2 regions of the Paenibacillus sp. D51F genome follow, and region 2 is predicted to be linked to the other one. Evidence: riboswitches for the same ligand, from Rfam matches in the RefSeq annotation. Region 2 holds a riboswitch; the other holds the start of a gene.

Region 1 (16,091 bases), on a different contig from region 2:
TCAATTGGAATGAGGAAGAGAGGAAACGGTTCAAGGATCAGCTTGTGCTCAGCAGTCAGCGAATTTGCCGGCGATTTGACAGATATAAATATTCCTATCAGATCGGGATCGATTTTGCAGCCGATCGCTCTGGGAGGCTATGGCTTATCGAAGTGAATTTCGATTACCCGTCCCATGCTTTATTCAGCAGGCTGAAGGACAGAACTTATTTCAAGCTGATCAAACAAACCGTCTCCGAGTATCGCTTAGCCCGAAGCAAAAGGAGAATCAAGAAAGCGAATGACTAAGCCTACGGTGTGCCGCTCGTATTGTCTGCCAGGTATTTGGCATATTGAAGGGGCCGGCGCACCGCTTTGAGGTAATTTTGGTACTCGCCGATTTTCCACATGATATCTTTGCAGGGCTTCGGGTTGACTTCGAGCAGCCACACGTTCCCGCTTCGATCGATTCCGATGTCCATCCCGAATTCCATCATGCTTCCGAAGCGGTTTTCGATAACCCGTACTGTTTCATGAGCGAGCTCTTCGCATTCAAGCCGGATTTGGCGCGTTTTTTCTTCCCCGAAATGCTTTGCCATAAAGGATTGGAACGGATAACCTTTATTTCCCTTGGCGATCAAATTGGTATTTGGACTTCCCTCCGCCGCTTGACGTACCCCGATTCCTGTCACTTCCCAATTGCCGGAACCGTTCTTTTGAATAAATAGCCGAATGTCCGCCCACCGGCCTTGAGCCAGCTCCAGATCAAGCCCTTGCTGCAGCAGAAATGTTCCTCCACGGATATTCTCCTTCTTTACCCAACGGTTCATGGCGGCTGCGGCTTTCTCAATCGTCGGGAACCTGTTCTTCCCAATTTTCATAGCCCGAGTACGGAACTGGGCGGAGATGCCGTAATCCCTCTTTCTTATTTGGACGACACCAGCCCCGCCGGTTCCATTTGCAGGTTTCAAATAGAGTATAGGGTGAGTTTTAATCATCTCTTTAAACGTAGATGCATGGTAAGGTCTCGTTTCCGGAATCCATTTCCTCATGCTTTTCGTATCCAAAAAGAGCTTCGTTGCCCTGTTCTTGGTCGTAAATTTTGGATTGGCGATGCGAAGCAGTCCGCTGTTACGGAGCTTCTTGAAGGATGGCGTCCATCCGCTGCGGTAACGGTCGATGACGATATCCGGCCATGGAAACGGCTTTTTTACCCATCCTCCATTTCTTTCCGGTACATACCCGTCTACGAGACGTTTGGTTACATGAACATCCTCATGTCCGAAAAAGTAGACGTTTAAACCGAGCTTCTCTCCTTCTTCATGCAAATGTCGGAAATAGCCGGATTCAAAAAAGGATTTCCCTTTCCTTCTTGCCATAACTCCTATATTAAGCATAAGGGCCTCCCGGGTTTTGGATAAGCAGATATTGAATTGTTTTAGCTTATTCATGCGCAGGTGCTTACGCTATGGACAATTGGTGCTCAAAGGGATTGTTGGATAAAAAAAAGGATAAGCCTGCCATTTGCCTTCTTTGAAGCGCGGGAACATGCTTTTACTTATACGACATGAACTCCGCAACGAGAAAAGCCTATAGATGGGATGGTGGAGAAAGTCTATATCCTGTCCAAAATTAAAAAGAGCCTGTCCATCTTGACGATGGGCAGGCTTGTTGTCATTTTATACGGTTTTCAGGAATTCGACGACCGTCAGCAGGCCTTTGTCGAAGTTTTCCAGGTTGAAATGCTCGTTCGGAGCATGGAGGTTCTCGTCGTCCAGTCCGAAGCCCATCAGTACGACCGGGGATTCGAGAACGCGGGAGAAGGCTGCCATGATCGGAATGGAGCCGCCGTCCTTGGTGAACAGGGCACGGGTTCCGTACACCGCTCCGTAAGCGTCCGCAGCCGTCTGCAGAATCGGATGGGAAGGATCGATGTTGAAGGCGAAGGCACCCTCGCTCCGCTTGAGCTCGAAGCGCGCGCCTGGTTGGATATGCGCGTTCAGGTGCTTCTCGATGCGGTCCATCGTCAGCTGCGGATCCTGCTTGCCTACAAGGCGGCAAGTAATCTTCGCATGGGCGACTTTGGGGATGACCGTTTTGCTGCCTTCGCCCTGGAAGCCGCCGTACACGCCGTTAAGTTCCAGCGTAGGACGGGCGCCGACACGTTCCACGAACGAATAGCCTTCTTCGCCGTACAGAGCGTCCAGGCCGAGTCCTTCACGAACCTTGTTCTCATCCAGGCCTTGCTTGGCGAATTCTTCCCGCATGAGAGCGGACAGCTCCGGAACGCCTTCGTAGAAGCCTTCCACGGCGACCTTGCCTTTCTCGTCATGCAGGGAGTCCAGCAGCGAGACGAGCGCGTGCAGGGCATTCGGTACCGCGCCGCCGTAGGAGCCGGAATGAAGATCCGTGTTGGCCGTCGATACGGTCAGCTCCATGCCGGCAAGGCCGCGAAGGCCGGTACAGATGGCAGGGCGTCCCCGCTCCAGCAGGGAGGTATCGGATACGAGAACGGCGTCGCATGCGAGCTTTTCCTTGTGGGTCTCGAGGAATGGAGGCAGGTTGATGCTTCCGATCTCTTCTTCGCCTTCAATGCAAAGCTTGACGTTGACTGGAAGCGTGCCTTCCTGCTTGAGTATCGCTTCGATCGCTTTGATATGGATGAACGTCTGGCCTTTGTCGTCGGTCGTGCCGCGGCCGTACAGCTTGTCTCCGCGGATCTCCGGCTCGAACGGAGGACTCGTCCACAGGTTCAGCGGATCGACCGGCTGGACGTCGTAATGGCCGTAGACCAGAATCGTCGGTTTGCCTGGGGCATGCAGGTAATCGGCATAGACGACGGGATTGCCCGCCGTCGGCATGATCTCGATATTTTCGAGTCCTGCGCGCTTGAGCGTGTCGGCCAGCCAAGCGGCTGCGGACTGGATGTCTTGCTTATGCTCGGATAGAGCCGAGATGCTCGGAATGCGAAGCCACTGCTTCAATTCCTCCAGCTGTTCTTCCCGGCGTGAAGCGAAATATTCGGAATAGGACATCGATATGTACCTCCTGGAATCCGTAGCGTCACGGACAGCATCGGCATGAAAGCCGTGTGATTCTATTATAACCTGAGCAGGTGCAGGGAATAAACCTCCGTATGATCATTGCCGCAGCTAATGTTCGGGGAGTACGGCCGTTCCCCGTTAAGTTAAAAAAGCAGGCTAAAAAAGCAGGCTAAAAAAGCAGGCTAAAAAAGCCTAAAGCATTTTCTACCGTCCATATGGATTGACGGGACAGGCTTGAGCGCCATACAATGACCACAGAAAGCAAATTGAAGGGAGGCTGATGGAGATGACGGTCATGAACGGAATGGCGATGACGGCAGCTAGCAATGCTGCGGGCAGGAACGATGCACCAACTGAATATGTCACGTACCGGGAAGCGTCATTCCCGGAGGTCTCCACGGACCATGAGTAGGACGATGCGGCGGCATGGCTTGTAGGACGGAGCTGCCCGCACGGCCCATTGATGAAGTCACGGACTCGGAGTCCGTGGCTTTTTTTGTGCGCTTAATTAGCAAAATCAAATCAGGAAATCAGGTGACTTATGATAAACGATTGGAATTATTATGCCGCCCCAACCATGGAATGGGGTCAAGAATCGGAAAGGGATCGAAAGGAGTGGAGCCACGAATCGGAAAGCCATAGAAAGGCATGGAGCAACGAAACTAAAAGCGATCGAAAAGCGTCCGGCCATGAATACGAGAGCAATCGAAAGGCGTCGGACCATGAGTACGAGAGCAATCGAATGACGTCGGACCATGAATACGAGAGCAATCGAAAGACGTCGGACCACCCGGCTGCCGTACCTGCTGCCAATGCCCACCTGCTTGCTCAAATAGGCGAGCAACTGAAGAGCTTTGACAAGAAATGGCCGCATAAAGATGGCGATTCTCCTGATCGGCACTATGCAGTTGTCAATTCCGGCTTATACGATTCGGTTATGCCGAATCGTGAAAAGGCTTCTCCCGCCCTTTATGTCATTCGTGGCGGGAAAAGCCTCTGAGTTACGGCCGACGGCCGATCGGATAACGGCTGCGCAGCGAATGCGCCAGCTCGCGGATGGTGGAGTTCGCCGGCATGCGGACGGAAGGGAAGATGGCATGGCTGCCGCTGCCAAAGGCAGCATCTGCGGCGGCTTCGGCGAACAGGCGGGCCGGATCCGGCCAAAGGCCGTCGACCAGCTCTTCCAAGCTTGCCATCGTGCCGGCCTCCACAAGCGGATAACTGAGATTGGTGTCCGAGCTGCCGGCGGCAGTATCGTAGAACTGACGTACGAGGCGGCCGCGCTCGGCTCCCGAGCCTCCGGCATTGACGAAAGCTTGTATGATGTAGGAGCGGGCGAGCCTGCGCTGCGCGATGCCGCAGAACTTGAGGCCATCAATGCTGAGATCGTAGTCTCCGGGACAGTAGGCTCCCGAGATTTCACCTTTGTCGACACGGGCCCCGAAGCCATCCAGCGCGGCGGCAATCAGCTCGTACATCAGCTGGAAATCATCGTTGAACCGGACCGAGGCGCTGCCTTGAAGAGGCAGGATAAGGGAAATATTCACGACTCCGGGATCAAGAGGCACGGCTGCCCCGCCGGAGTTGCGGACAGCGACTGAAAGCCCGAGGCGCTCAAGTTCCTTGGAGGCAAGCGCGGCCTCCGGCAGCCGGCTGTCGCGCGGTCCCATGACGAAGCCCGAAGGGTGGCGCCAAAGATGAAGAACGGGGACGCCGTCGAGACCGGTCTGGCGGCAGAGCAGCTCGTCCAATGCAAAGGAGTGGAGCACGTCCGGCTCCGCCCAATCATCCATGCGGTCAAGCAAAAGCAGGCCGGGATAAATTTTTTGTATCATGGCAATCTTTTTCCTTCCTTAACAACCGGATCGTTTCCATACACTTTAACATATTCGTCCTATCTCCTTCATGAAGAGTTGCCCGTTATGTCTGGCGACGAATCTGAAGGCGGGAACAGCACCTGATCAACTATGTTGAAGGAGCCGGACATGAGTTCCACCCGGATGATTGGCCGTCCGTTCTTATCGAGATGCTGGACATCACAGGTTCAAGCAGGTAGAGCCAGACATGCGCAGCCATGTAAAAAAGCTTTTCCCGGGCAGTGCCGGGAAAAGCTTTTTTTGTATCCAGGCCTTCTAGCAGGAGCAGTTCAGCACCGGCTTGCGGGCAGCCTGGGTTTCGTCCAGCCGCCGCACGACGGTCGTATAAGGAGCGTTCTGCACGAGCTCCGGCGTTTCCTTCGCTTCGCGGGCGATGCGGATCATCGTGTCGATGAAGGCGTCGAGAGTTTCCTTGCTCTCGGTCTCCGTCGGCTCGATCATGATGCATTCCTCGACGTTGAGCGGGAAGTAGATGGTCGGCGGGTGATAGCCGAAGTCGAGCAGCCGCTTGGCGACGTCGAGCGTGCGCACGCCGTATTCCTTGAGTCCGCGGCCGGACATGACGAACTCATGCTTGCAGACGCCAGGGTACGGAATCTCATAGGCTTCCGAGAGGCGCGCCATCATGTAGTTGGCGTTCAGTACGGCGCATTCCGAGACGCGTCGCAGCCCTTCCGGACCGTAGGTGCGGATATACGTGTAAGCGCGGACCAATATGCCGAAGTTGCCGTAGTACGATTTGACGCGGCCGATGGAAGCGGGACGGTCGAAGTCGAAGAAGTAGCTGCCGTCATCGCGCTTGCCGACGACCGGCTTCGGAAGGAACGGAGTCAGATGGGCTTTTACGCCGACAGGACCAGCTCCGGGACCGCCGCCGCCATGCGGCGTGCTCATGGTTTTGTGCAGGTTGAGATGCACGACGTCGAAGCCCATGTCGCCCGGGCGAGTAATGCCCATGATGGCGTTGGAGTTCGCTCCGTCGTAGTAGAGCAGGCCGCCGGCTTCATGCACGATGGCGGCGATCTCGACGATCTGCTCCTCGAACAGGCCGAGCGTGCTCGGGTTCGTGAGCATGAGGGCGGCTGTATCAGGGCCGACTGCAGCTCGCAGCGCGTCGAGATCGACAAGTCCGCGCTCATTGGACTTGATCGTGATCGTATCCAGGCCGGCCGTCGTGGCGCTGGCCGGGTTGGTGCCGTGCGAGGAGTCCGGCACGATGACCTTCGTGCGCTTCTCGCCGCGGCTCTCGTGATAGGCGCGGATCATCATGAGGCCGGTCCACTCGCCGTGGGCTCCGGCAGCAGGCTGCAGCGTAACGGCATCCATGCCGGTAAGCGCGGCAAGATCGTTTTGCAGCACGTACAACAGCTCCAGCGCGCCTTGGATGCTCTCTTCCGGCTGGTAAGGATGGATGCGGGCGAAGCCGTTCAGCCGCGCCGCATCCTCGTTGATTTTCGGATTGTATTTCATCGTGCAGGAACCGAGCGGGTAGAAGCCGTTGTCGACGCCGAAGTTGCGGCGGGACAGCTCGGTATAATGGCGGATGACGTCCACCTCGTACACTTCCGGCAGGGAAGCCGGCTGCTTGCGGAGCAGGGAGGAAGGGATCAGATCCTCGAGCCCTTCCTCATCCGGCACGTCGCAGACAGGAAGGGAATAGGCTTTGCGGCCTTCACGGCTCATCTCGAAAATGAGCGCTTTCTCCGGTTTCACATCGATGATTCCGGCGCTCTTCAGTTGTTCATGGCTGCTCATGCGCGCGCCTCCTTCGTCAGGCCGCCAAGCGCGGCGGCGAATGCGTCGATCTCTTCCTTCGTGCGCTTCTCGGTTACGGCGACGAGCCTATGGCCCTCCAGCTCCGGGTAAGCGGAGCCGAGATCGAAGCCGCCGAGGAAGCCCTCGGCGAGCAGCTTGCTGTTCAGCTCCTTGGCCGATACGCCTTCCGGCAGAGAGACCACGAATTCATTGAAGAAAGGAGCGGAGCCGAACGGCAGACCGATTCCTTCCACCGAACCAAGCGTCTTGGAGGCGTAATGCGATTTGCGGATATTGAGCTCGGCGGCTTCGCGGATGCCCTGCTTGCCCATCACGCTGAGATAGATGGAAGCGCACAGGGCGAGCAGCGCCTGGTTCGAGCAGATGTTGGATGTCGCCTTCTCGCGGCGGATATGCTGCTCGCGGGCTTGCAGCGTCAGCACGAAGCCGCGCTTGCCGTCGAGATCCTTGGTCTGGCCGACGATGCGTCCCGGCATGCGGCGCATGAGCGGCTCGGCCACAGAGAAAAACCCGCAGGTCGGTCCCCCGAGGGAGGAAGGGATGCCGAGCGGCTGGGCATCGCCGACGACGATGTCGGCGCCTAGCGCGCCGGGGGATTCCAGCAAGCCGAGCGAGAGCGGATTGCTGCTCACGACGAGCAGCCCTTTGGCTTCGTGGATGATCGGCTCGATCGCCGCGAGATCCTCGATGCAGCCGAAGAAGTTCGGCGACTGCACGAGCACCGCGGCAGTCTCGCCGCCAGCGACGGCGGAGCGGAGCGCTTCCAGGTCGGTGACGCCGCCTTGGAACCCGACTTCAACGAGCTCAAGCCCGAGGCCGTGGGCGCTTGTGCGCAAAATCTCGCGCGCCTCTGGATGCACGGCGCTGGAGACGACGATGCGCTTGCGGCGGGTATGGGCGGAGGCAAGAGCCGCCGCCTCGGACAAGGCGGTCGCGCCGTCGTACATGCTGGCGTTGGCGACAGCCATGCCGGTCAGCTCGCAGATGTAGGACTGGAACTCGAAGATCGCCTGCAGCTCGCCTTGGCTGATTTCCGGCTGATAAGGAGTATAAGCCGTATAGAATTCCGAGCGGGAGATCATATGGTTGATGACGACGGGAATATGGTGGTCGTAGAGACCGGCGCCAAGGAAGCTCGTCGTCGTTTCATGATCGGCGTTGCGGCCGGCCAGCTCCTTCAGATGGCGGAGGAGAGCCCATTCGTCGAGCGCGCCCGACATCGGCAGCGTGCCCTTGTAGCGGATCGATTGCGGAATATCGCGGAACAGGTCTTCCAGGGTGGCCGCGCCGATCGTCTGCAGCATTTCCTGCTGGTCCTGCTCGGTCATGGGGATGTAGCGATGCTGGGTCGTCATTAAGGGTTTGTCACTCCTTGGCTGATGCGGGCGATGCCGCGTTTCGTTTGTAGAAAGGGGTTTTGACGACAGCTGCCTTCAACCGCTTGCCGCGGATGTCGACCTCCACCTCGGTGCCGACCGCGGCATGCTCGGCCTGGAGCAGCGCGAGTCCGAGATTGCGCTTCAGCGTCGGCGACTGGGTGCCCGATGTCACCTCGCCGATCAGCTGCTCTCCGGCGTAGACCTGGTAATGGGAGCGCGGGATGCCTCGCTCCAGCAGCTCGATGCCGACAAGCTTGCGGGGCACCCCGGCTTCCTTCTGCGCAGCGAGCGCGTCGCGGCCGATGAAGTCGCCTGCATCCAGCTTCACGAAAAATCCGAGTCCGGCTTCCAGAGGGGATATATCCGCAGACAGCTCCTGGCCGTACAGCGGCAGCCTCGCCTCGAAGCGCAGCGTATCGCGCGCGCCGAGACCGGCGGCCTCGAGGCCGAGCGGAGCGCCGGCTTCCATCAGCGCGCGCCACAGCTTGGCGGCGTCGGCGGCCGGCGCGTACAGCTCGAAGCCGTCCTCTCCGGTGTAGCCGGTGCGGGAGAGCAGCAGCTCGACGCCGCATACGGCCGCCTTCGGCAGGAACTCGAACGGCTTCAGCCCGCTCCAGCCGGTATCTGTGCAGCGGTCCAGTATTTCTCCTGCAAGGGGACCCTGCAGAGCGATCAGCGCCGTATCGTCGGAGCGGTCCTCCACCGTCACGTCCCCGATCAGATGCTCCCGCAGCCAATCGAGATCCTTGCCGATGTTGGAAGCGTTGACGACGAGCATGTACTGGTCCTCGCTGATCCGGTAGACGAGCAGATCGTCGACGACGCCTCCGTCCGGATAGCACATGAGCGTGTATTGGGCGGAGCCGTCTTTCAGCTTGGACACGTCGTTCGTCGTCACGCGCTGCAGGAAATCGCCGGCGAACTGGCCGGTGACGAGGAACTCGCCCATATGGGACACATCGAACAGCCCGGCACGCTGGCGGACAGCCTCATGCTCTTTCAGAATGCCGGTGAACTGAACCGGCAGATCCCAGCCGCCGAAGTCGATGCAGCGGGCTTCGCCGTATTCCTTGTAGAGGGAATGGAGCGGGGTCGTGCGCAGATTGGCCATGGTAGTCCTCCCTTTGTATGCTCGTACTCGAAAGTAAAGCCTGTTCGCTGATTGTTCATCTTCCCCTTGCAAGCATTCAACGCCCGACTGATGGAGAAGCCCTCCTTGGCGCACTAATGAGAGGGAGAAAAGCAAAAAGGACAGCGCAGGAAAAACAACGCTTGCGCCGGCTGCAAAAAAATTCGCAGCCATGCTTAACGTGTCATCCATGCTCTGTCCTTGGTACCTGAGAGTTACCCTGCGCATTCGTCTCCGCAGGTTTCCCCTTGGGTGACGTCGGCGAAGCGGCGGGGCCGCAAGCTTCCGTTCTCTCCAGAGGCGCGTCCCGCAAAGGTCCTTCTGCCTGAGAGATTCCCCTGCCGGGCAGGGTTACTCCTTCGGCGCCGCTTCATGTACCGGCGATCTCTCCCGTTGCGTTCATCCGCATATTCAGTTACAACCAGTTTTACAGATGGGACGACCCTGTGTCAACAGAATTTCAGCTTAAAAGACATGCCGAGTGAGTTATGTTGACACAGCGCCCGTCATCGTTTACGCTTTGCGCATAGATTGCCAAACCAGGCCATGATGGGAAAGGATGAGCGTCCAGTGAGTGAGATTCGCGCAGGATTGGGCTATACGGAGGAGCATGAGTGGGCGGAAGCGGCAGGAGAGACGATTGTTCGGATCGGCATTACGGACCATGCCCAGCATCAGCTCGGTGACATCGTGTTCGTCGAGCTGCCGCAGGCTGGAGACAGCGTTGAAGCGGGACAGCCCCTCGGGACCATCGAGTCCGTCAAAACGGTGTCCGACCTGTACTCCCCCGTCAGCGGAACGGTCGTCCGCGTCAACGAAGAGCTGGGCGACTCGCCGGAGCTCGTCAACACCGATCCTTTTGCCGGCGGCTGGATGATCGAGATCGACACGGGCGCCGACGCCAAGGCGGCGGTAGCGGCGCTGCTGGACGCGGAAGCTTACGCCAAGCTGGCGGACTAGGCTCCCATGCAGCGGAGGAGGGCGCGTTGCCGCGCTCTCCTTTTGCCGCTTGCGGATGTCCATTTTCCCATGCGCGGCTCGGTAATGATTGACTACAGGCATCCGGTCCGTTGACCGGATGCCTTTTTTGTGGTTTCAAGACTAGACCGATCGTTCTCATTCGGAGCCGTCATTCTCGCGATGACGAACAAGGACATCCGGCCGTTCCGACTCGTGGAGGAATTCAAGCCTGTGCTTGTGAATGGAACCGATGGAGGGGTCGGAAACTAAAAGAGATAAATGACGGGGAGAACCTGTCCCAGGAGGGAAATCAGAATGGAAAAAACAATGGGAGCAGCCGCTGCTCCTCAAGAAGGAAATTCCTTCAAGGTTGTTCCGATCATGACCGCTCTGCTGCTTGCCGGATTCATCGGCATGTTCAGCGAAACGGCACTCAATATCGCGCTGAATGAGCTGATGAGCACGTTCAAGGTCGAGCCTGCCACGATTCAGTGGCTTACGACCGGGTTTCTGCTTGTGCTCGCGATTCTCGTACCGATCTCGGGTCTGCTGCTCCAATGGTTCACGACGCGCCAGCTGTTCACCGCATCGCTCGTATTCTCGATTGCCGGCACGCTGATCGCGGCGAGCGCGCCGAGCTTCGCTTTCCTGTTCATTGCAAGGCTTGTCCAGGCGGTCGGCACCGGCCTGCTCATTCCGCTGATGTTCAATACGGTACTGGTTATATTCCCGCCGCACAAGCGGGGAGCGGCAATGGGCATGATGGGGCTTGTCATCATGTTCGCGCCAGCGGTCGGGCCTGCCATAGCCGGCCTGTTCCTCGAGTATGCCAGCTGGAGAACGATTTTCTGGACGGCGCTGCCGCTTCTGGTCGTCGCGCTTCTGTTCGGCCTGATGTTCATGAAAAACGTCTCCGAGCTTGCCCGTCCGCGCATTGACATCTTCTCGATCCTGCTCTCCAGCCTCGGCTTCGGAGGCATAGTCTACGGCTTCAGCAGCGCAGGAGAAGGCGACCATGGCTGGAGCAGCCCGAAAGTCATTATCGGCATCGCCGTCGGCATCGTCGCCTTGATCCTGTTCACCGTCCGCCAGCTGCGGATGAAGCAGCCGATGATGAATCTGCGGGCATTCCGCTTCCCGATGTTCACGCTCGGCACGCTGATGATCTTCATCGGGATGATGATCATTCTTTCCACCGTCATTCTGCTGCCTTTGTATTTGCAGGCCGGCATCGGCCTGCTGCCGCTCGCGGCGGGACTGCTGCTGCTTCCCGGCGGACTGATCAACGGCATCATGTCTCCGGTCATGGGCAGGCTGTTCGATAAATACGGTCCGCGCTGGCTCGTATTGCCGGGCTTGGTGCTTGTGTTCGTCGTGCTTTGGCTGCTGACGGGCATCAATACGGGCACGTCCAAGGGCGAGATCATCCTCCTGCACAGCCTTCTGATGATCGGCATATCCATGATCATGATGCCGGCCCAGACCAACGGGCTGAACCAGCTGCCGCGGGAGCTCTATCCGGACGGAACAGCGATCATGAACACCTTGCAGCAGGTTGCGGGTGCGATCGGCACGGCGCTCGCCATCAGCATCATGACGGCGGGCAGCAAGGCTTATTATGCGGACGGCAAGCATTCGCCCGCCGATCTGTCGACCGTTCCTGCGGCCATGACCCAGGGAGTTCAAAATGCTTTTCTGTTCGTCATGATCTTTGCCGTGTTAGGTTTCGTTTGTTCCTTGTTCATCAAGCGGGTGAAAGTCGAGAAGCAGGAGCAAGTCCATCACGCCGGACATTGAGCCCACCGACACGCCCGGCATGCCATGCACCTCGCGCGTAGACGCGCGAGTGTTATCCTGCGTTCCTTGGAGCGGAGGATTTTTTTTGGCTGGATGGATTGACAGATTTGCAGGAAGAGGATATCTTATTTATTGATCAATAAATTGTACAGAACAGGGAAGGTAAAGTAACTCATGACACCGAGAGAGGAACAGGCGGCAGGACGCAAGGAGCAGATTTTGAGCGCTGCCGCCGCGCTGTTTGCCGAGAAAGGGTATTACAAAACAACGACGGCGGATGTGGCTTCCGCGGTCGGCGTTACCCAGCCGTACGTCTTTCATTTTTTCCGGACGAAGGAAGCTCTCTACATGTCCGTCCTGCAGAGGGCGGCACAGCAGATCCGCGGAGCGTTCGAGGCGGTTCAGGCGCCTCCCGGCGAGCTCGAGCAGGCGATGGGCCATGCGTTCCAGGAGCTGCTGGAGGGAGGCTTCCGCAGCGAAGTGCTGCTCTGCATGACGGCCCACTCCATACCGGAGCCGGGCATCCGCCAATATGTACGGGAAGAGTTTGCCGTCATTCATGCGAGCTTGAAGGTCCGTTTTGAACGGGCAGGCCTGGAGTTCCCGGGCTTCCGCGCGACCCAGTTCATCGGTCTCGGGCTAGCCATCGCCCTGTCCGAGCTGACAGGACTGAAACAGCTGCTGCCTTGGGAGGAGAGCTTGGATTGCTGAAGCTTGGCCGCTGCCTTCGAAGCTGATTGAGCATGGAAGAAGAGTTCAACGAGTTGTTTCCGGGAATGAGGAGCGCCGCTTAACCAGCGGTTCTTTTTATCCCTGATAATTTATTGACTGATAAATAAAAGGAGAGTGAAAGGAATGGCTAAAGCGATATCAGGAAGGTTTACTGCGGAAATGGATGGCCCGTTCGTTGTGTTCGTCATCGGGATGAGGATCAACAAGCTGCTGGCCGTGCGCAAGTGGCTGCCGGTAGTCCGCTCGATGGGGCCGATGTTGCGGGAGCTGTACGCCAATGCGGATACGGGCTTCATCAGCCATGAGATGTACTTGGGCGCGCGCGGCCCTGTGCTGCTGCAGTACTGGAGATCCTACGAACAGCTGGAGCGATATGCGCGGGGCGGCATTCATCTGGAGGCATGGAAGAAGTTCAACCGTTCCGTTGGAACGGACGGGTCGGTCGGCATCTTCCATGAAACGTATGTGATCCAGCCCGGAAACCATGAGGCGGTCTACGGAAACATGCCGGTCATGGGACTCGCCAAAGCGGGCAGGCATGTCCCCGCAACCGGCCGCAAGGAGACGTCGCGCCGCAGAATGGGCGGGGATTCTGCTCCAGCCGTGCCGTCCCCGCCCAACCCTCATGCCTGAAGGGGGAAGGGGGAAATTTCTGCGGCCGGTGCTGGAATGGGCCCAGCGCTTGCCCGGCCGACCGCTATTTTCAAAGATATAGTCATCCCGCAAGAGGAAGGATGATGATTGAGGAAGAAGGCCGACCCCAGCGGAGGAAGGCTCGACGGACGCAGGCAAACGCATCCAACAATGAGCGCAGTCCTTCCGGCGATCTGTACGCCGGCGATGTGAGCGCAGGTTGAAATCGCCTATAGTCAAACTAACCGGCTCCAGTCCATTGACTTTTTTGGCGGGGCGATGATACATTGGCAAAGTGCTCTTCGGTTCGGGTATGGACCGGAGCAAAAGGATGGGGCTGAACGCCCTTCGAGGAGGATTACGGATGCGAAGCATGGCACTAGCAATGATCAAACCTGACGATGCTCGCACCAAGCGTAATCCGATGCCTCGCTGATGATCCGTTAATCATCAGGCGCACGGTTACGTTCCTGTAATCGTGCGCCTCTATACGTTCCGCGACCGGAATGGCCGCCGCGGCAAGGATTCCCTATCTCCTTGCCTGCGGGCATCCGTCGGCGAAATGCAGGGCGCACCGCTTACAGGCGGCGCGCCTTTTTTAATGGGCATCGGGCACTTTGCATCACGCTGGAGAGAGAAAATGACAGAGCCTGTTCAGGCAGCGCGGGAAAGAGCGCATAGCGGCTCGAACCTCAAGCAGCCGTAACGGCTCAAAGGATTGGGGAGGTGTCCAATGTTTAGTGTAATAGGCAAGCTGGGCTGGTATTTCAAGATGGAGTGGCGGCGCTACTCTCTGGCTGTCGGCTTGTTGATCTTCGTCGGCTTTCTGGAGGTGATTCCTCCGCGTCTGCTCGGTTACACCATTGATGGAATCAGCCAGGGAAGGCTTGCGGATTCTACTTTTTACTGGATCGTGGCAGGCTGGCTGGCCATCACGGTATCCAGCTATCTCATCACGTACGGCTGGATGTCCCGCCTGTTCGGCGGAGCCAACGTGCTGGAGCGGCTGCTTCGGGGCAAGCTGATGGGCCAGTTCATGAGAATGACCCCGACTTTCTACGAGCGCAACCGGACGGGAGACCTCATGGCCCGCTCGACGAACGATCTGTGGGCGATTTCGATGACGGCCGGCTTCGGCATACTGACGCTGGTGGATTCCACGGTGTGGATGCTGACGCTGCTCGGCATGATGATATTCCTGATCAGCTGGAAGCTGACGCTGGCAGCTCTGCTGCCGCTGCCGATCATCGCGCTGCTGATGGCTGTCTTCGGCCGCATGATCCATGACCGCTTCATCAAGGCGCAGGACGCCTTCGGGGAGCTCAATGACGAAGTGCTTGAATCCGTATCCGGCGTACGCGTCGTCCGCGCCTATGTGCAGGAGGAAGCGGACCGGGACCGGTTCCATGCCAAGACGAACGAAGTGCTCCGCCGCAACATCGCGGTCGCTCGCGTCGACGCGCTGTTCGAGCCGGTGAACAAGATCCTGGTCGGACTGAGCTACATTATCGGCCTGGTTTATGGCGGAGTACTCGTATTCCAGGGTGAAATCACGCTTGGCGATCTCATTTCCTTCAACATCTTCCTCGGCATGCTGATCTGGCCGATGTTCGCCATCGGCGAGCTGATCAACGTCATGCAGCGCGGCAGCGCCTCGCTCGACCGCGTGGAGGAAACGCTGCACACGCCTGCGGACGTCGAGGACAAAGGCGAGCTCGTACAAGTGGAGCAGCCGGGCGAAATCATGTTTTCCGACGTCACATTCCGCTATCCTTCCTCCAAGGAGGATAACCTCTCGAATGTCAGCTTCCGGCTGCCTCGCGGCGGGACGCTGGGCATCGTCGGGCGCACGGGAAGCGGCAAAACGACGATACTGAAGCAGCTCATCCGGGAATATCCGGCAGGCAGAGGAGACGTTGCCGTGAGCGGAGTTTCCATCGATCGAATACCGCTCGACCGCCTTCTGGGCTGGTTCGGCTATGTGCCGCAGCAGCCGATCCTGTTCTCCCGAACGATCCGCGAGAATATCCTATTCGGTGCCCATGGGGCAACGGAGGAGGATTTGGAGCGCGCGCTCGTCCGCGCTTCCTTTGCCAAGGATGTGCTGTTCCTTCCCGATGGCCTGGAAACGCTCGTCGGCGAGAAGGGCGTCGCTCTCTCCGGAGGGCAGAAGCAGCGCGTCAGCATTGCGCGGGCGCTCATCGCCGATCCGGAGATTCTGCTGCTTGACGACGCCTTGTCGGCCGTCGATGCGAAGACGGAGGCCGAGATCATCGAGGGCATCCGCACGGAGCGGGCAGGCAAAACGACAATCATTACGACGCACAGGCTGTCGGCTGTCCAGCACGCCGATCTGATTCTCGTCATGGAGGACGGCAGGATCGTGGAGGAAGGCACCCATGAGCAGCTTCTGCAGCAAGGCGGCTGGTACCGGGAGCAATACGACCGGCAGCAGCTCGAAGCATTCGTTCAATCTTAATCGCAAAGAAGGTGAAAACAAGTGAATCAACCGAAAACAGGCAAGCGGCTGCTGCAGTACGCTCTCCTATTTAAAAAACAGATCGTGTTAGCCCTTATTCTGCTCACCTTCGCGGTCTGCGCCGAAATGGTCGGTCCGCTGCTCGCGAAGCGGATGATCGACAACAATATCCTCGGCATCGAGAAGCCATGGATTTCCGTGGAATCGGCGGCAGACGGGAGCGTCCCCTACAACGGGAACCTGTACGTCCGCTCCGACCGTGCGGACAGCCTGGAGAGCAGCGGCCCGCAGCTGAATATCGTGCAGG
Region 2 (16,091 bases):
CTCCTATCCCCACTTAATGCCCGCTCTTTTCCAATTTCCACCGTTCATTTGTACCGCTCCGCTCGTCTCCCCAATTCCATTGTCGATCGATGCCGCCTCCATCTCTCCAATTCCATTCGACTAACCGCGTTCTTCCTATATAACTGCATAGAAAGACGAAGTAGGTAAAATAGGATAACTAAGAATGTGCCTAAGAAAGAGAGTAAATATGGCTACCCCCAGCCAACAATACTCGTCCCTGCCCAAATAAAAAGAGCAGCCGGCAACCCGGCTGCTCCGTTCTTTCAGACCTATCTTTCACCTTACAGACCTATCTTCTGCTTACAGACCCATCCTCCGCCTTACAGGCCTACGGCCTTGAATGCATTGGTCACCGAGGTGACATAAGAGGAGCTCGTTCCGTACAGGTCTTTGGCCGCCTGGATCGAGGCGTTCTTCGCCGCGGCGAAGTTGGAAGTGGAAGTAAGGTAATAGGCCACGGTGTTGTAGAAAATGTTCACGGCTGCGTCGCGGCCGATGCCCGTGACGGAAACGCCGTTCTGGGTGCCGCCTTGGGCGAGCAGGTAGAACGCTTTGTTCGTGATGCCGCTGTTCGTATGAACGCCGCCGTTGTCGGAAGATCCCGTGTAGCGGTTTGCATAGTTGTCCGGCTGGCCGTACAGCGTCGGGTTGGACATGGAACGGAGAGCGTCGCCGGCGATGCCAGGCGTATAGACATCGTCGCCGATAAGCCAGTTTTTCGCCTGAATCGAGTTGCCGAGGACGTCGGCATAGGACTCGTTCAGCGCGCCGGATTCATTGAGGTACTGGAGATTGGACGTGTACTCGATGACTCCATGGGACAGCTCATGGCCGACAACGTCGAGATCGCCCGACAGCGGAATGAACGTCGAGCCGTCGCCGTCGCCGAATACGATCTGGGTGCCGTTCCAGAAAGCATTGTTGTACCTGCTGCTGTAGTGGACCGAGGAACGGATCAGCAGGCCGTTGCCGTCGAGGCTGTTGCGTCCGAACTTCGTTTTGTAGAAATCATATACTTTTCCTGCATAAGTATGGGCATCGACGGCGGCTCCATCCGTCCATGCGTTGTCGGCGTCCGTCAGCAGAGTGCCCGGAATCGTGGTCCGATTGCTGGCCGTGTAGGTATAGATGCCGTTGCCGCGAGTGGTGTCTTTCAGCTGGTACGTGCTGCCGGAAAGGGTCGTCTGGAATGTCTTGCTGTCGCCGAGCACGCCCTTGCCCGAACCGGTGGCTGTCTCGATCAGATCGTACTGCTGCACGATATGGCCGTCGGCTGCATCGATGAGGTAGCGGGTGCGCAGCGGCTGCGGCTCAAGCACATTCACTTCCGTCTGGTAGACGAGACGGGACCCGTTGCCTTCCGGATAGACGTACAGCTGAGCCGACGGAGTCTTCTCCTGCGCTCCCAGCTCGCCGATGCGGGAACTGGCTTCCTTCGCCGCGATAGCCAGAGCATCGGATGCGCTTATGGCTGGTACGCTGGATTTTGCCGTGATTTGATTCTGAGCCGGCAGAACGGCACCAACGAACGAAGTAACCTGGCCGGCCTTGTCGATGTGAATGGTTTGGTCACCGCCATATACCGGGATGCCATTCACATATTGCTGCAGGCGGAAATGCTCGACGCCCGAAGTTGGATCCACTTCCTTCTTCTGAATCAGGAACGAGGTTTTCACATCCGCTGCGGGTACGCCCAGCTTTGCTTGCTGGCCTTCCAGGAAAGCCCAGATCTTATCCTCGGAAGAGCCCGGCACAATCTTGGCATCCTTGGCAGCGTCGATGAATTGAGTCACGAGCTGATTGTTCACGACGCTAACGTCGGGAGTTCCGGCCGTCCCGAGGCTTGGAGTTTCAGCAGCAACAGCGGAAGCGGAAGAGAGCAGCAATACGGCACCAAGCAGAGTAGGAATCATTTTTTTCATTACACAAATTCACTCCAGTCATAAATTTTTTTAAAACCAAAAAGAAATCCAGAAAATAAATGTTACCTATCGCCTCCGCTCTATGTATGAATATTCACAACCGCCTTTTGACGAAAAAAAATAGATTAGCGGTGGTGGCAATGAATGTACCACACCGTAATCTATTCGGTAAATATGGAAAAATAATCAAAAGAAGAAATGATTCTTTAGTACGATTAGAAATCGATTCTTCGCGGCAATCCAAGCTTTAGGTCCCGATTTCAATCTGAGAAACTGGTTCCCCAGATCCGATTATGAAAAATCAGTTCGGATTCATTTAATCGGGAATGAGGCCTTAAGCTCCTTGTGTTTGTCGTTGGTCTTATTCTTTTCCCTCGTCCACAAGGAAACCATCAAGAAACCTGAGAGTCCAGGCTTCACTCCATCATCCTTCTTTCTTGTCCTCCGCCTTCAGAACAGAGATTCTTTGTCCCTATAAAAGCAACGGTCAGCGAACATCCTCTTTGCGGCTGATACCGAAATAATCGATGCCTGCTTCCAGTCCCTTCAGTACGGCCGAGCCGTCGGCCCCAATATTGTCCCTGCCCCTTGACCGGCTCTGGCCTTGCCATCCTGCTGTTGAGGCGTACCCGCGTCTTTACTGGAAATAAACTGAACGACCCCTAAAATGAAGAGTAAAACCACAAGGATGGCGATTCCGATTCCGATGCGGAAAACCCAGCTTCTGCCGCTCTTCCTTCCCGGCGCTCCTTCCATCGGTAAAGGCGTCCTCTTCAAGCTCTTGATCCTTGCTCATGTCTATCCCTCCCTCCATTAAACCTTACATAAGTTTCTTTTTCTTCACAAATATTCAAAATTGCAAGAGGGTGATTCCCATTCCATTTCATGCATAATTTAAACTTTTGAAATTATAGTTTAACGCTTAATGAAAACTTTGATCCTATATTAATTGTCCTTGATAACCTTTTCACACGACAAAAAGACTCGCTTAATCGCGAATCCAAATTCGTCCGTTGCTATTGCCTCACCATGATGCTTTAAAGCCCCAGCCTCTTGGCAGGGAAGCCTGCTCGGCTCCTTAACTGCTCCTATTCCTCCTTCGACTCGGCTCCGTTCTCTGTTCCGTTATCTGTTCCGACTATATTCCTTCTCTGTTCCGACTATATTCCTTCTCTGCTCCGACTATATTCCTTCTCTGCTCCGACTATCTTCCGATCTCTGCTCCGATATATCCCGATCTATATTCCAATTCCAATCCCTATCCCAATTCCTATCCCTATTCCTATCCCTATTACTATCCCTATTCTTATTCTTATTCCGATCTCTGTTCCATTCCCTATTCAAATCCCTCTGCAATTCCTCCTGTCCCTACTCCCGCTGCCCGCCCCCCGAACTTCCGGCCGCTTCACCCTTCCCGAGCCCGGGAACCGCGGCTCGTTGAACGACCGCGTCGACTTCCCCTTGCGCCTGCATGGATAAGCTGCCAAGCTCTCCGATCAGCCAAGCATGGCGAAAGGAGGCCAAGGAATCCTGTCCCTCTGTCAGCCGCGATTTCACATAAGCTAGGACCGTCTCCGGCATAGCCTCCTTCTCCGTCCATAGGAGAGGAGCGGACATGCCCGCTCGGGACAGCAGCGCTGCGACAGGAGCTAGCGACGGCGACTCCGAGCTCACGAGCGAAACGCTTCGCGATATCCCGGCCTCGCTTCCTTCTGCACCTGTCCGGGCAATTTCCCCGTACCGGGCCATAGCCACCGATTGGGCAAAATGATCCTCGCCCGAAATACGGGTGACTTGGCCGTATTCAGCCAATGCTTCGGCTACTTCGGACGGCACAATAGACTCTGGCGCGATCAGGTGGATGCGCGCTTTGCCCCCGCGCAGCTCCAGAGCCTGCGCCGTCTCCAGCGGAACGCCGGCGCGGCTGACGAGCAGCAGCGGCTCTGCGCCGCTGGCGATCAGGCTCACGGCGGGCGCCGTGTACAGCCGGGCTTCCTCGTCCCCAGATCCGACGAGGACATCAGCCGGATATTCGCCTAATTGCGCGGCTTCGTAAGCGTCCACGGCGCGGGCCAGATCAGCGGCTCCGCGGGCTGCGATCCGTTCGACGCGCAGGCCGAGCTTCTCCGCCTGCCGCTGAACCTGCGGTCCCAGCGCCCCGACCAGTATGGCCTGCACGCCTCCATTCTCGGCTGCGCCAATCGGCCGCAGACGCTTAAGCTCCTGCAATGTCGCCTCCGGAATCCCGTCTGCATCTGCGTACAGCAGCGGACCGTCCGCGGCATCGTCGATCAAGCCCGCTCCCAGCACGGCTGCAATCCAGTCCCCTCTGGGAACGATTACGACCCCGCCCAGACGTTCCTCGCCTTCCGTTGACGGCCATGCCATTCGCGATGCCAGGACAGCCGCTTCATACGGATCGGCGGCATTTATCCGCGTCGTATGGGCCGTAGCGATCCATGGAGCCGCTTGCATGGCCGCTTCGGACGAACGGACGGCCAGCGCCTCGGGAGCGCTGTCGCGAAAAGCGTCGGCTTCGCCTGGAGCTGCAGACTCCGATGGAATTGCAGACGGCGAAGGGGCTGCAGCAGGGTTCGCGGGAAGCTTCCCGGATGCATCGCTCCCTGGCGATCCGGCTGCCGAACCAGCTGCCGCTCCGCCCTCAGGATTGCGATCCCCGCCTGCATTGCCTCTCTCAACAGCCTGCGACAGCGTCTCCGGCTTCAGCATCGGAATGTCTGCCTGCCGACTTCCGCCCGTCACATCCGACATCACCGTCCTTATAGGCTGCTGCAGAGCGGAATGGGAGAAGCAGCCCTCCAGCATCGCTGCGGACAGAAGCATAAGCCCGAACAAAGCTGCCTGACGGACATGCCCGAAGCGGGCTATGATTCGGGGTTTGCCGAATTCGATCCCTCCCTTCCTTTCCCGTTCGCTGCCTTGAATCCCATCCGCTCTCCGACCCTTATCCATTGCCCTCAGTCCCCCTTCCGCCGATCCATCTCCGTATCATCGTTTCCTCCGCCGCCCATCCCCAAACCTGCCCGACTATCCATCCTCCAGACAGCGACCGGGCGCTGTGCGCTTGTGCTATAATGGCTTTCAATGACTGTCCACGACCTTATGACAAAGGAGCTTCCCGCCATGGCCCACATACGCCCGCTTCATACCGATGCCGACTTCCAGGAAGCGCTCGACAAGAGCATTCGGGTGCGCGTCTTCCGCGACGACCAGATGATCGAATCCGGCAGCTGCATTGTCCGCTTCGACGAGCGCACGGTCGTCATCCAGTCCGGCGTCGCCGACCTGGCCTATCACTCCCGCAGCGGCTGCGAGTTTTTCGAGCTGCGCAAGTAACCCGTTTCGCCCTCCTTGACAGCGAGGGGAATTTCATCGTCCTGGCAGACGGGAGGAGAGAATTCAACAACCCTCCTGTCTTTCTGACGCTCCTGAGAGTTATTACAGGTTTAAAATATGCAAAAAATAAAAAGGAAAAAGAGGATACCCCGGCGGGTATCCTCTTTTTTCTGGTATCGTTCATACAAATAATTCAGAGCGGCGCGATTGAAAGACCGCCTCCAAAGCGCACCATCTGTCAAACGGCATGGAGATCTTTCCAGCTCCACTGCGCCTGCTGCACCTCGGCACCTCGGCATCTGCATAAGCCTGTAGAGCTACATCTGCAGCTGTTTCAAATGATAAAACTCGCCCTTGAGGGCGTTAATGAAATGGGAGTTGCAGAATCCATGACCAACATGCTCTTGCTCGCCATCGGCAGCGAAAGCTGGACGAAGCGATAGAAAGAGGCCGTCGGGAGCAACAACAGCGCGAGGGCTGAACGGAGCTCAAACCGAAGCAACGCGCCTCAGCAACATCGCCCCCCGGGCCGCACTATTGCGACAGGAAAAGGGACCTGCCCGTGCCTGATGACCGGGAAGGGTCCCTTTTCCCAAGGTTATCTCAATTAAAATCAATGGTTACCGTAAGCGTGCTCTTGTCAAAACCGACGACTCCGCCAAATGCTTCGGCGATGAATCGCAGATTGACATACATCAAATCATCATCACGTGATAGTTCCGGACTTTGAATGAGCTTGATTTCCTTGCCGTTGATCGTCCCGGTCATTTTACCGGCGGTCAAGGTAACGGTTGTCGTATCGTTCTTGGCTGTCACCGTTTTGGTGTTATTGTCGAACTCGGCATTCAGGTCAAGGGCTTCAAATAAGGAACGGAACGGAACCATAGTCGATCCGCTTGGCGGGATTACGGCCTTCAACTCGGAAACCTTGCCGTTGATGACAATCGTTGGACGATTGATTCCATCGTTGTTTGACGGAGCTTTAGCAGCTCCTGCCAATCCGGCCCCAAAAACAGACAGTCCGACGATCAATGCCAGAAAGAGTACTTGTATTCGACGAGACAATTTTCTCATCCCTTTCATGATAAGGATCATATTCTCAAATAATTAGACGCGATCGCTTCGAAAAGTTGCTTTGTCAATCACAAGCAATTCTCACCGTATTGTTCGCATCCCGAGAAATCGTCGCATGATCCACCAGAGGTGCGGAGAAGTTGGCAGACGGGACGGAAGTCGTGCCGACTTTGATGCTGGAAAACACTCCAACGTTATTGCCGGAAGTGGCGCTTGTAACGAGGCTTGTCACGAGCTTGTAGTTGTTGACGGCGCTCTAATTAACCGCTTGGTCCGTCTGCATGATTGTCGTAAGCATTGTCGATGTTGAATTATTGCAATTAAGATCGGCGCAAAGCGCAGTGCCCGTAAGTTTCATGCGGACGTATCCGCTGGCATTGTAATAGGTGTAGTAGTTGATGCTGGCGCCTGGCTCATATCCATTCCGATACTGAACCTGGCTGTATGACGAATCAAAATTAACGTTGTAAGCCGTTCTATCCGATTTTCAGGAGTAAACAGCTAGTCCGTTCTGAATCTATAGTCCCGGATTCCATATGTTCAGGCCAAACGCAAAGAAGCAAGCTGACGCTTGGAGGCTCACCGGCGCCAGCTTGCTTCGTTTGACCTTTTGCGCCAATCGGCTCGACTTATACATCCATGCCCTTCGTCAGGAAAGCGTCAGCTCTTGATCGCGCCTGCTGCGATATCCGAGATGAACTGCTTGCTGATGAACAGGAACAGGATGATAAGGGGAATGACGGCAAGCAATGTTCCGGCGATGACCATCGAATAATCCGTCACGTAGATCCCGTTCAGCGACGCCAACGCCACCTGCAGCGTATATTTGCGCTCGTCGGTCAGGATGATCAGCGGCCACAGGTAGTCGTTCCACGCTCCGATGAAGGTAAAGGCGCCGAGGAAGGAAAGCGCGGGTCGCAAAATCGGCAGGGCTACGTTCCAATAGAGACGTAGAAAGCCGCAGCCGTCGATGCGGCCGGCATCCAGCAGCTCGGACGGCACCGATTCCTGGGCGTACTGCCGGATCCAGAAGATCCCGAACGCATTGGCCATTCCCGGGATGATCAGCGCCTTGAACGTGCCGACCCAGCCGAATTTGGCCATGATGACGAAGGAAGGCACGAGCGACAGCTGGGACGGCGCCATCATGGTCGCCAGCAGCAGGACGAACAGCATCTTTTTGCCCGGGAAATCGAACTTGGCGAACGTGAATCCCGCCAGCGAATCGAAGAACAGCACGAGCAAGGTGCAGGCGGAGGCGACGAACAACGTATTCCAGAATGCTCCTAAGAAATCGACGTTGTCGAACACCCGGCCGATATTGTCGAGCAGTTGGGTGCCGAACCACAGCTTCGGCGGGAAGCTGTAAATATCCGATGTCGTGCGCGTCGCCATGACGAGCAGCCAATAGAACGGGAAGATCGAAATCAGCAGCCCGATGGCGAGGCCGATATGGAGCAGGATCGATTTGGTTCTCGTCGCCATCACTTCACCCCCTGCCCGCGGGTAGGCCCGCCTTGGACGAACAGCCAGTTCACGATCGAGAATAGCGCGATCAGGACGAACATCCCCCAGCCGACGGCCGCGCCGAAGCCGAAGTAGTTATGGATGAACGCTTCGCGGTAGAGATACAGCACGATCGTGAGGCCGCCGCCGCTGACCCCTCCGTCATTGCCCGCGAGCACCTGCGGCTCGGTGAAGATCTGCATGCCTCCGATGGTCGAGGTGATCAGCGTGAAGAGGATGATCGGCCTCAGGTTCGGGATCGTAATCCGGAAAAAGGATTGGATCGTCGAGGCCCCGTCGATTTTGGCGGCTTCATAGAGAACGCTCGGGATGCTTTGCAAGCCCGCCAGATAGATGATCGCGTTGTAGCCCGCCCAGCGCCAGATGACCATGACGGACACCGCGAGCTGGATGCCCCAGGTTTTGTTCAGCCACTCGATCGAATTCAGGCCCAGCAAGTTCAGCACATAGTTGAGCAGCCCGTAGTTGTTGGAAAAAATCGTGCCGAACACGATCGCCACCGCCACCAGCGAGGTGACGTTCGGCAGGAAATAGCCGATCCGGTAGAAGGTCCGGAACCGGACGAACGAGGAATTGAGCAGGAACGCGACGGCCAGCGCGATGAACAACATCGGAATCGTCGAGTAGATCCAGATGAGCAGCGTGTTGCCGACCGCCTTCCAGAATTCGGGATCCGTCAGCATGAAGCGGTAATTGTTCACTCCGTTGTAGCTCATCCTTCCGATTCCATCCCACTTCTGGAAGGACAGGTACATGGAGAATGCGATCGGGAACAAGCCGAAAATGGCGAACAAGATGTAAAAAGGCGATATGGCCAGGTATTCCTTCCGATGCCTCCAAAGTCTCGAAGCCAAGCTGCCTTTGATGCGCGGGGGTACGGGAGCGCGGGCAGGCTCCGCGTTCAGCATGGGATTGCCCATTGGGGTGACCTCCTGTCAGCCATTGATCTTAGGAATGCACAGCGGGCAGCGACTTTCGCGTCAGCGCAGCAGCTCTTTTTTGATCCGGCTTATCGCGTCTTTCCAGGCTTTGTCGGGGTTTTTGCCCTGCAGGGCGACGGAGGTCAGCTCGCGGCCGACGATTCCGTTCACATTCGAATACTTGCCACCGAAGTAGGCCGGCTTCACGTTCCGCGCGGATTCCGAGAAGATCTCGCCGGTCGCCTGATTGCCGAAGAAGGGCTCCTTCTCCTTCATGACGGGATCGTCCAGCGCTTTGGCGGCGGAAGGGAACAGATTGAGATTTTTATAGGACTGAATCTGATTGTCGGGATTTTGAAGATAGCGGATGACTTCGAAGGCCTCTTGCGGGTATTTGCTCGTCTTCATGATGGCGAGGAAGGAGCCGCCGTTGTTGCCGTCTCCGCCCGGAGCCCGGGCGACTCTCCATTTGCCGCTCGTATCCGGCGCGGCCTCCTCCAGAACCTCTTTCATCCAGACGGCCCCGACGAAGGACGCGATGCTGCTGTTGTTCATGGCCGCGCTCCATTCGCTCGTGAAGGCGTTTGCATTTCCAGCCAGCTTCAATTGGGCGGCCTTGACGGCCAGGTTCCAGGCGTTCTTCATCGAGGAGTCAGGCGTATCGCCGATGAATTCGTCTTCCTTGGAGAAATAGATGCGGTCGGATTGGGCATTGACCTGGGTGTAGACATTGTTGACGTTGTCGAGCATCTTGACCTTGCCGGCAAAATGATCCTGAAGCTTCTTGCCTGCGTCGAGATAGCTCTCCCACGTTCCAAGCTGCTTGTGCACGTCCTCCGGATCCGACGGTAGGCCGGCTTCCTGGAACAGATCGGCCCGATAGAACAGAGCGGTCGGCCCCGTATCGATCGGCAGGGCGATCATCGTCCCTTCCGGCGTGACGCCGAAATTCCATTTCCAGTCGAGGAAATCCGGCTCGATCTCCTTGGCTCCGAGGTCGTACAGATCGTAGAAGCGGTCGGAGCTGACGAACAGCTCGGACACCCAATCGTTGAAAGCGACGATATCGGGTCCTGCGGAGCCGGCGGCGAGCGTCGTTTTCAGCTTGGACTTGAAGTCGCCTCCGATTTTCTGCGCGTTGATGCGGATGCCAGGGAACTTCTGCTCGACGGACTTGATGAGGCCGTCGTCGAGGCTTCGGTTCCAGTACCAGAGTGTAAGCGTTTTCGTTTTATCGGTTGATGAGGTGCTGCCGCAGCCCGCGGCGATCATGGCAAGAATCAGCATGCATAAGCCAACCATTCTGGTTTTGACCACTTCCGCATTCCTCCTGACATGTTGAAGCGCATGATGGTACCATTCTATTCGGTTGTCCCGCTGGTATTCCAGCTGAAAAAGGATTTAATACCTATAAACCGTTCAGAGGGATTTGAAACAGGCAGCGGAAAAAGATTGGGAAAGATCAGAAAACAACGCTTGTAATCAAAAAAGGCCCCGGCAAGGGGCCTTCCGTTTTGCTAACCTTCCGTATTCCCGCCCTCATCCTCCGCTTTGCGCAGAGGGCGGCCTTTCTTGCGCAGCTCGCTCATGAGCTTCTTGCCGGTCGGTGTCTGCGCCAGCCCGCCGCCCGCAGTCTCTCGGTGCTTCTCCGGCATCGCAGCGCCGACCTCCAGCATCACCTGCACGACCTCGTCGGAAGGAATGACGCTCCGCACGCCGGCAAGCGCCATATCGGCAGCCGCAAGCGCCGTGACGGCGCCGAAGCCGTTGCGCACGATGCACGGAATCTCCACCAGCCCGCCGACGGGATCGCAGATCAGGCCCAGCGAGTTCTTCAGCGCGAGCCCGACCGCGTGTACAGCCTGCTCCGGCGTGCCGCCGCGCAGCTCCGCAAGCGCTCCGGCGGCCATGCCGATCGCGGAGCCGACCTCCGCCTGGCAGCCGCCCTCCGCTCCGGATACGAAGGAGTTGTTCGCGATGACATAACCGATCGCCCCGGCCGCGAACAGGCCGTAGGTCATCTCGTCTTCGCTCCAGCCGAAGCGCTCCTGCGTGCTGACAAATACGCCGGGGATAATGCCGCAGGAGCCTGCCGTCGGCGTCGCCACGATGCGGCCCATGGAAGCATTCACCTCCGACACGGCCAGCGCATACGCCATGGCGCGCCCCGCATCGCCGCCGAGGCTAGGCTCCCCGGCCGCGTTGTAGGCCGCGACCCGCTGGGCGTCGAGCCCGGTCAGGCCGCTGCGGGATGTCGTGTCCCGCGTCAGGCCGTTATGGACGGCTTCCTTCATGATGCCGTAATAGTCCTTCATCGCCGTGAATTCCACCTCGGGCTCGCGGCCCGATTCGCGCGACTGCTGCTCCAGCATGAGACGGCCGATGCTCAGGCCGCTTTCGCTGCAGCGCTCACTCAGTTCCTTCAGCGTCCGGAAGTTCATCGTCGTTCCCCCTGTCATCGTTCAAATCCATATAATCCGTCTGAAGCACATGCGGCATTCGGCCGATCCGCTCCATCAGACCCGCTTGCACCGGAGCGTCCAGCTCCACCACGGCCAGCGCCTCCCCCTGGCGCTCCATGCGGCTGAGCGACAGCCCGCCGATGTTGAGCCCTTCCTCCTGCAGCGCCGCGGAGAGCGCCGCGATGACGCCCGGCTGGTCCCGGTGCCGGATGAGCAGCGTCGGGTACGAGCAGCTGAATTTCACCGCGAAGCCGTTCACCTCCACGACCTCCACATTGCCTCCACCGATCGAAGTGCCGAGCAGAGACAGCTCGCGGCTTCCGTCCGCAGCGGTCAGATCGAGCCGGACCGTGTTGGGATGGGGGAACAGCCCTTTCCCCTCCTGGAACACCAGGTCCATTCCCGCTTCCTCGGCCAGCTCCACCGAATCGGGCAGGCGCGGGTCATCCGTATGAAAGCCCATGAGTCCGCCTGTGACGGCTGTATCCGTGCCATGTCCTTGATAGGTGGCCGCGAAGGAGCCGTAGAAGGAAATTTTCGCTTTCTGCGGCATTTCGCCCAGCAGCCTGCGCCCCGCAAGCCCGATTCGCGCCGCCCCCGCCGTATGGGAGCTGGAAGGTCCGACCATGGCCGGACCGATAATGGAAAACACGTCTTTGAACCGCACAGCCATTCTCCTTCGTCTTGAGTTGTTGTAGAGGCCGAAAAAAGGGACAGAGCAGAAGAATGCGCCGAAAGAAGGGCGTGCCGCCCGTTCCAAGCGATTCTTCCGCTCTGTCCTTTGTACCTGAGAGTTGCCTCGCTTCCCGCTTCGCGAGTTTCCCCTTGGGTGATTCCACGCGCGCCTGTGCGCGGCCACGGAATTCTCTCCAGAGATGCGTCCGGCAAAGGTCCTTTTGCCTGAGAGATTCACCCTGTCCCCAGGGCTTACTCCTTCGGCGCCGCCCTATGTTCAGGTAGTCTCTCCCGCTGCCTTCATCCGCTCTATTCAATTAAGGATTTCGTCAGATTGCAAACGTTATCTACACTCATTATATGCAGGAGCGCGGCCATCTTCAACCCGCAGTCCGCGGGCAGGATGACTGGAGGCGGCGAATACGCGAAAAGGCGGTCATAGCGCTGCACGGGACGGGCTATGAGTGCATGGCGTACGAGGCCGGCTCTGCGGGCCGGCTGTGTGATTCATGCTGCTTGGAATCTGGCCGAGGGGAGATTGGGGCGATGCTGGCTGCATGGTGGGGTTCGCGGGAAGATTGGGCGATGCTGGCTGCATGGTGCCGGGGTTCGGGGCAGATTGTACGATGCTGGCTGCATGGTACAGGGGCTCGGGGCAGATTGTACGATGCTGGCTGCATGGTACAGGGGCTCGGGGCAGATGATGCTGGCTGCATGGTGCCGGGGTTCGGGACAGATTGTAAGATGCTGGACATGGTGCCGGGGGTCGGGGCAGATTGCACGAAGCTGGCTGGATGGTGCCGGGGTTCGGGACAGATTGTAAGATGCTGGCTGCATGGTGCCGGGGTTCGGGACAGATTGTAAGATGCTGGCTGCATGGTGCCGGAGGTCGGGGGGCAGATTGGGCGATGCTGGCTGCATGGTGCCGGGGGTCGGGGGTCGGGGGTCGGGGCAGATTGTACGATGCTGGGCATGGTGCCGGGGGTCGGGGCAGATTGTTTACGATGCTGGGCATGGTGCCGGGGGGCGGGGCAGATTGTTTACGATGCTGGGCATGGTGCCGGGGTGTGCCGACTGTCATTCAAAACCAAAACTTCTCTCGTATCGGACATACGATCCGCTATTTCAGCGTAAATCTCCGTTCAAAAAAATTTAACGGACATAAGATCCCTTATTTTTGAGATAACCACTCAAAACGGACTGTTTTACCCCAAATAGCGGATCGTATGTCCGATAACTCGGCGAAATCGATGAAAATCCCTAAATAACGGATCGTATGTCCGATACGTTGTCTAATGACACCCGAATTCCCACCTCAGCAACAATTTACCGCACAAAGCGAGCGTTCCTGCATGAGGCTCAAGCCTAAGCTAAAACCACTCTCAAGACCACGACCACCTCGACCTCGACCTCACATCGACCACGACCACGCTCAAGACCACGACCACCTCGACCTCGACCTCACATCGACCACGACCACGACCACGACCACGACATGACCAAGCTTAAATCTAAATCTAAATCTAAATCTAAATCTAAATCTAAATCTAAATCTAAATCTAAATCTAAATCTAAATCTAAATCTAAATCTAAATCTAAATAAAGCCTATATGCAGCCTGAACAGGCCGAAACCTCCTCAGGTTCCAGCCTCCTGCGTGCTTATGCCTTTTTTACCGGCCGCTTTTTCAGCCCGATCAAGGTTTTTGTCGCTATCCCAATCCGGCAAATGCAGCGGCTACAACTAGCTGAACTATGTCCCATAGCTCGTTGAACTCGGCGATTACCTAAGAACGACTCAGCCTGCCATGCCATACGACGCCCAGCCGCCGGCAGAGACGAACACTCCGCCGCCGGCGGAGGCGTAGAACCCGCTTCCGGCAAGCATCGCCTGCGGTCCCCGATGCGCTGCGGCGGCATGGGCGCTTGCGCCAATGATGCCGACCGCCACAGCCGGCTCCAGCACGTCCTGCTCGGCGAGCACCGCGATGGCGGCCGCATCGTCCGTCCGCACCGCGGCGGCCAGGCCGCGCAGCCGGGCCATGAGCGCTTCGTCGGCCGGCTCCCTCAGGCCGCCTGCTTGCAGATCGCGCTTGACGCAGTCAAGCGCGCACCGGGCTCGGTGGAAGGCGGCTTTCACCGCGCCTTCCGTCGTCAGAAGCAGCTCCGCCGTCTCCCGGATCGACCGGTTCATGACCTCGCGCAGCAGCCATACCGACAGCTGCAGCGGAGACAGGCGGAGCTCCAGCGGGCGCAGCAGCTCCTCCAGCTCCCAGCTCGCCGCCGGCTGGACGGCCCCCGCCTCCTCCAGCTCGGGCAAAGTTCGGCGGCGGAGAGCTTCCCTGCGCAAATGGTCCGTCCACAGGTTCCGGGCGATGCGCAGCAGCAGCGCCTGGCGGTTGGGATGCTCCCGCCAGATCGGGGCGGCCAGCGCCCTGCACCAGGCCGACTGCTCCAGATCCTCCGCTTCCCAGGCGCTGCGGGTAAGCGCCAGGCAATACCTTCTCAGCGCCGCGCGCTCTTCCTCCAGCTCCAGCCCCGTCTCCATCGGCGGCATCCCCTTTCAATACGCATAGATATTCTGACCGGTAAACGAATGATCCTGCCAAAAGGATACTCAAGACAGGGGAATTTCTTTTCCGCGTTCAAGCCGTATCCTTTCCTTCCCCGCATCCGTTTACCAGTGGCAAAACCATTCCGACCCATCCAGCGAAGGAGGATGACGACCTGTGACCCATATCCCTTATGTCGTGGAGCAGACCAACAAGGGGGAACGCTCCTATGATATTTATTCCCGGCTGCTGAAAGACCGTATCGTATTCGTCGGCACGGCGATCGAGGACAATATGGCCAACGCGATCATCGCGCAGCTGCTGTTCCTGGCCGCCGATGACCCCGACAAGGACATTCATATGTACATCAACAGCCCGGGCGGCTCCACGAGCGCCGGCCTCGCCATCTACGACACGATGCAGTTCGTGAAGCCGGACGTCCGGACGCTCTGCACCGGAACGGCCTTTTCCATGGCAGCCTGGCTCCTGCTCGCAGGTACAAAGGGCAAGCGGGGAGCGCTGCCGAACAGCGAGGTCATGCTCCATCAGCCTTCAGGAGGAGCGCAGGGCCAGGCCAGCGACATCGCCATCTCCGCAACGCGCATCCTGAAGCTGAGGGACAAGATGAACCGGATCGCGGCGGAGCGTACCGGCCAGCCGCTGGAGCGCATCGAGCGGGATACGGACCGCGACACGTTCCTTTCCGCTGAAGAGGCGCAGGAATATGGAATCGTGGACCATATCATTACGAGCATGCAGCCTTGAGAACAGGAGAGCGTCCGGCTCGGCTATCAATACTTTGCCAAGCCGGCATCCGGTAGGTGTACAATGGAATGGAATCCAACTTTAACCGCAGAGGTGATGGCTATGCTGGAGCAGTTGAAAGGCAAGCAGGTGCTGATTCATTTTCTCGACGGAACCCATATCGGGGAAGGCATTCTGGAAGAAGTGGACGACAAGTTCGTGAAATACAAGACGGAGTATCAGGAATTGTATATTCCCGTCTCCTCGATCCGCACCGTATCGGTCAACCTCAAGGAACGCCAGAAGTCTAAGGTCGGGTTTGCATGACCTGACTTGCGCCCCGTGCTCATCCATTGGATGGGCGGCGGGGCTTTTTGGTTGTCGGATGACCGGCTTTCCACCGGATATCGACGGAGCTTTTGCACCCGGATGAGCGGGCTGCCAGACGGATACCGGCGATGCTTATGCTTGCCATTGACCGGGCCGGCCCACGGATTCAAGCGGGTCCATGACGATCTAGGGGCGGATGGATCGCCGAATCTCCCGCTCGATCCGCCAGCCTGCCAAGACCGATATTGGCTGCCGTGTACAGCAGGCCCGCGGCCGCGAAGATCCATATCGAGCTCCAGGGGGTGAGCCCGTACCCTTCGATGAAATAATCCCCGTAGCTGTTGTAATGATACAGGCCGGCCCACAAGGCCAATCCCGTGAACAGCACGGCTTGCAGCGCAGGATGCCGCAGCCAGCGGTTGGCCAGCAGCGTCAGCGGAAGCGCCAGGACAGGGTAGACAGCTACCGTCAGGATGAACATCATCGCGATATAGATGCCGCCTATATTC

The links. A riboswitch is a leader RNA that binds a small molecule or an ion and turns the genes downstream of it on or off. The one in region 2 is predicted to bind glycine.
Region 1: linked by a shared signal. The riboswitch ahead of gcvT (glycine cleavage system aminomethyltransferase GcvT) and the one ahead of sdaAB (L-serine ammonia-lyase, iron-sulfur-dependent subunit beta) in region 2 are both predicted to bind glycine.

The regions. Positions count from the first base shown of each region.
Region 1 is NZ_JBKFAO010000024.1:1,828-17,918, forward strand. It holds gene ACLBWT_RS23075 (YheC/YheD family protein) at 1-287, shown strand, start outside; gene ACLBWT_RS23080 (YheC/YheD family endospore coat-associated protein) at 290-1,357, opposite strand; gene ACLBWT_RS23085 (dipeptidase) at 1,658-3,013, opposite strand; gene ACLBWT_RS23090 (hypothetical protein) at 3,309-3,434, shown strand; gene ACLBWT_RS23095 (hypothetical protein) at 3,564-4,022, shown strand; gene ACLBWT_RS23100 (lipoate--protein ligase family protein) at 4,024-4,857, opposite strand; gene gcvPB (aminomethyl-transferring glycine dehydrogenase subunit GcvPB) at 5,155-6,612, opposite strand; gene gcvPA (aminomethyl-transferring glycine dehydrogenase subunit GcvPA) at 6,651-8,030, opposite strand; gene gcvT (glycine cleavage system aminomethyltransferase GcvT) at 8,041-9,165, opposite strand; glycine riboswitch at 9,377-9,483, opposite strand; glycine riboswitch at 9,487-9,586, opposite strand; gene gcvH (glycine cleavage system protein GcvH) at 9,754-10,143, shown strand; gene ACLBWT_RS23125 (DHA2 family efflux MFS transporter permease subunit) at 10,471-11,940, shown strand; gene ACLBWT_RS23130 (TetR/AcrR family transcriptional regulator) at 12,115-12,651, shown strand; gene ACLBWT_RS23135 (DUF4188 domain-containing protein) at 12,796-13,305, shown strand; gene ACLBWT_RS23140 (ABC transporter ATP-binding protein) at 14,039-15,784, shown strand; gene ACLBWT_RS23145 (ABC transporter ATP-binding protein) at 15,806-16,091, shown strand, end outside.
Region 2 is NZ_JBKFAO010000006.1:188,512-204,602, reverse strand. It holds gene ACLBWT_RS13300 (M4 family metallopeptidase) at 342-1,943, opposite strand; gene ACLBWT_RS13295 (hypothetical protein) at 2,581-2,739, opposite strand; gene ACLBWT_RS13290 (cell wall-binding repeat-containing protein) at 3,312-4,916, opposite strand; gene ACLBWT_RS13285 (hypothetical protein) at 5,088-5,300, shown strand; gene ACLBWT_RS13280 (copper amine oxidase N-terminal domain-containing protein) at 5,904-6,383, opposite strand; partial or broken gene ACLBWT_RS13275 (YrpD family protein) at 6,631-6,837, opposite strand; gene ACLBWT_RS13270 (carbohydrate ABC transporter permease) at 7,035-7,862, opposite strand; gene ACLBWT_RS13265 (carbohydrate ABC transporter permease) at 7,859-8,821, opposite strand; gene ACLBWT_RS13260 (ABC transporter substrate-binding protein) at 8,882-10,138, opposite strand; gene sdaAA (L-serine ammonia-lyase, iron-sulfur-dependent, subunit alpha) at 10,339-11,262, opposite strand; gene sdaAB (L-serine ammonia-lyase, iron-sulfur-dependent subunit beta) at 11,231-11,956, opposite strand; glycine riboswitch at 12,048-12,161, opposite strand; glycine riboswitch at 12,162-12,262, opposite strand; gene ACLBWT_RS13245 (RNA polymerase sigma factor) at 13,755-14,504, opposite strand; gene clpP (ATP-dependent Clp endopeptidase proteolytic subunit ClpP) at 14,686-15,273, shown strand; gene ACLBWT_RS13235 (hypothetical protein) at 15,337-15,579, shown strand; gene ACLBWT_RS13230 (hypothetical protein) at 15,749-16,091, opposite strand, start outside.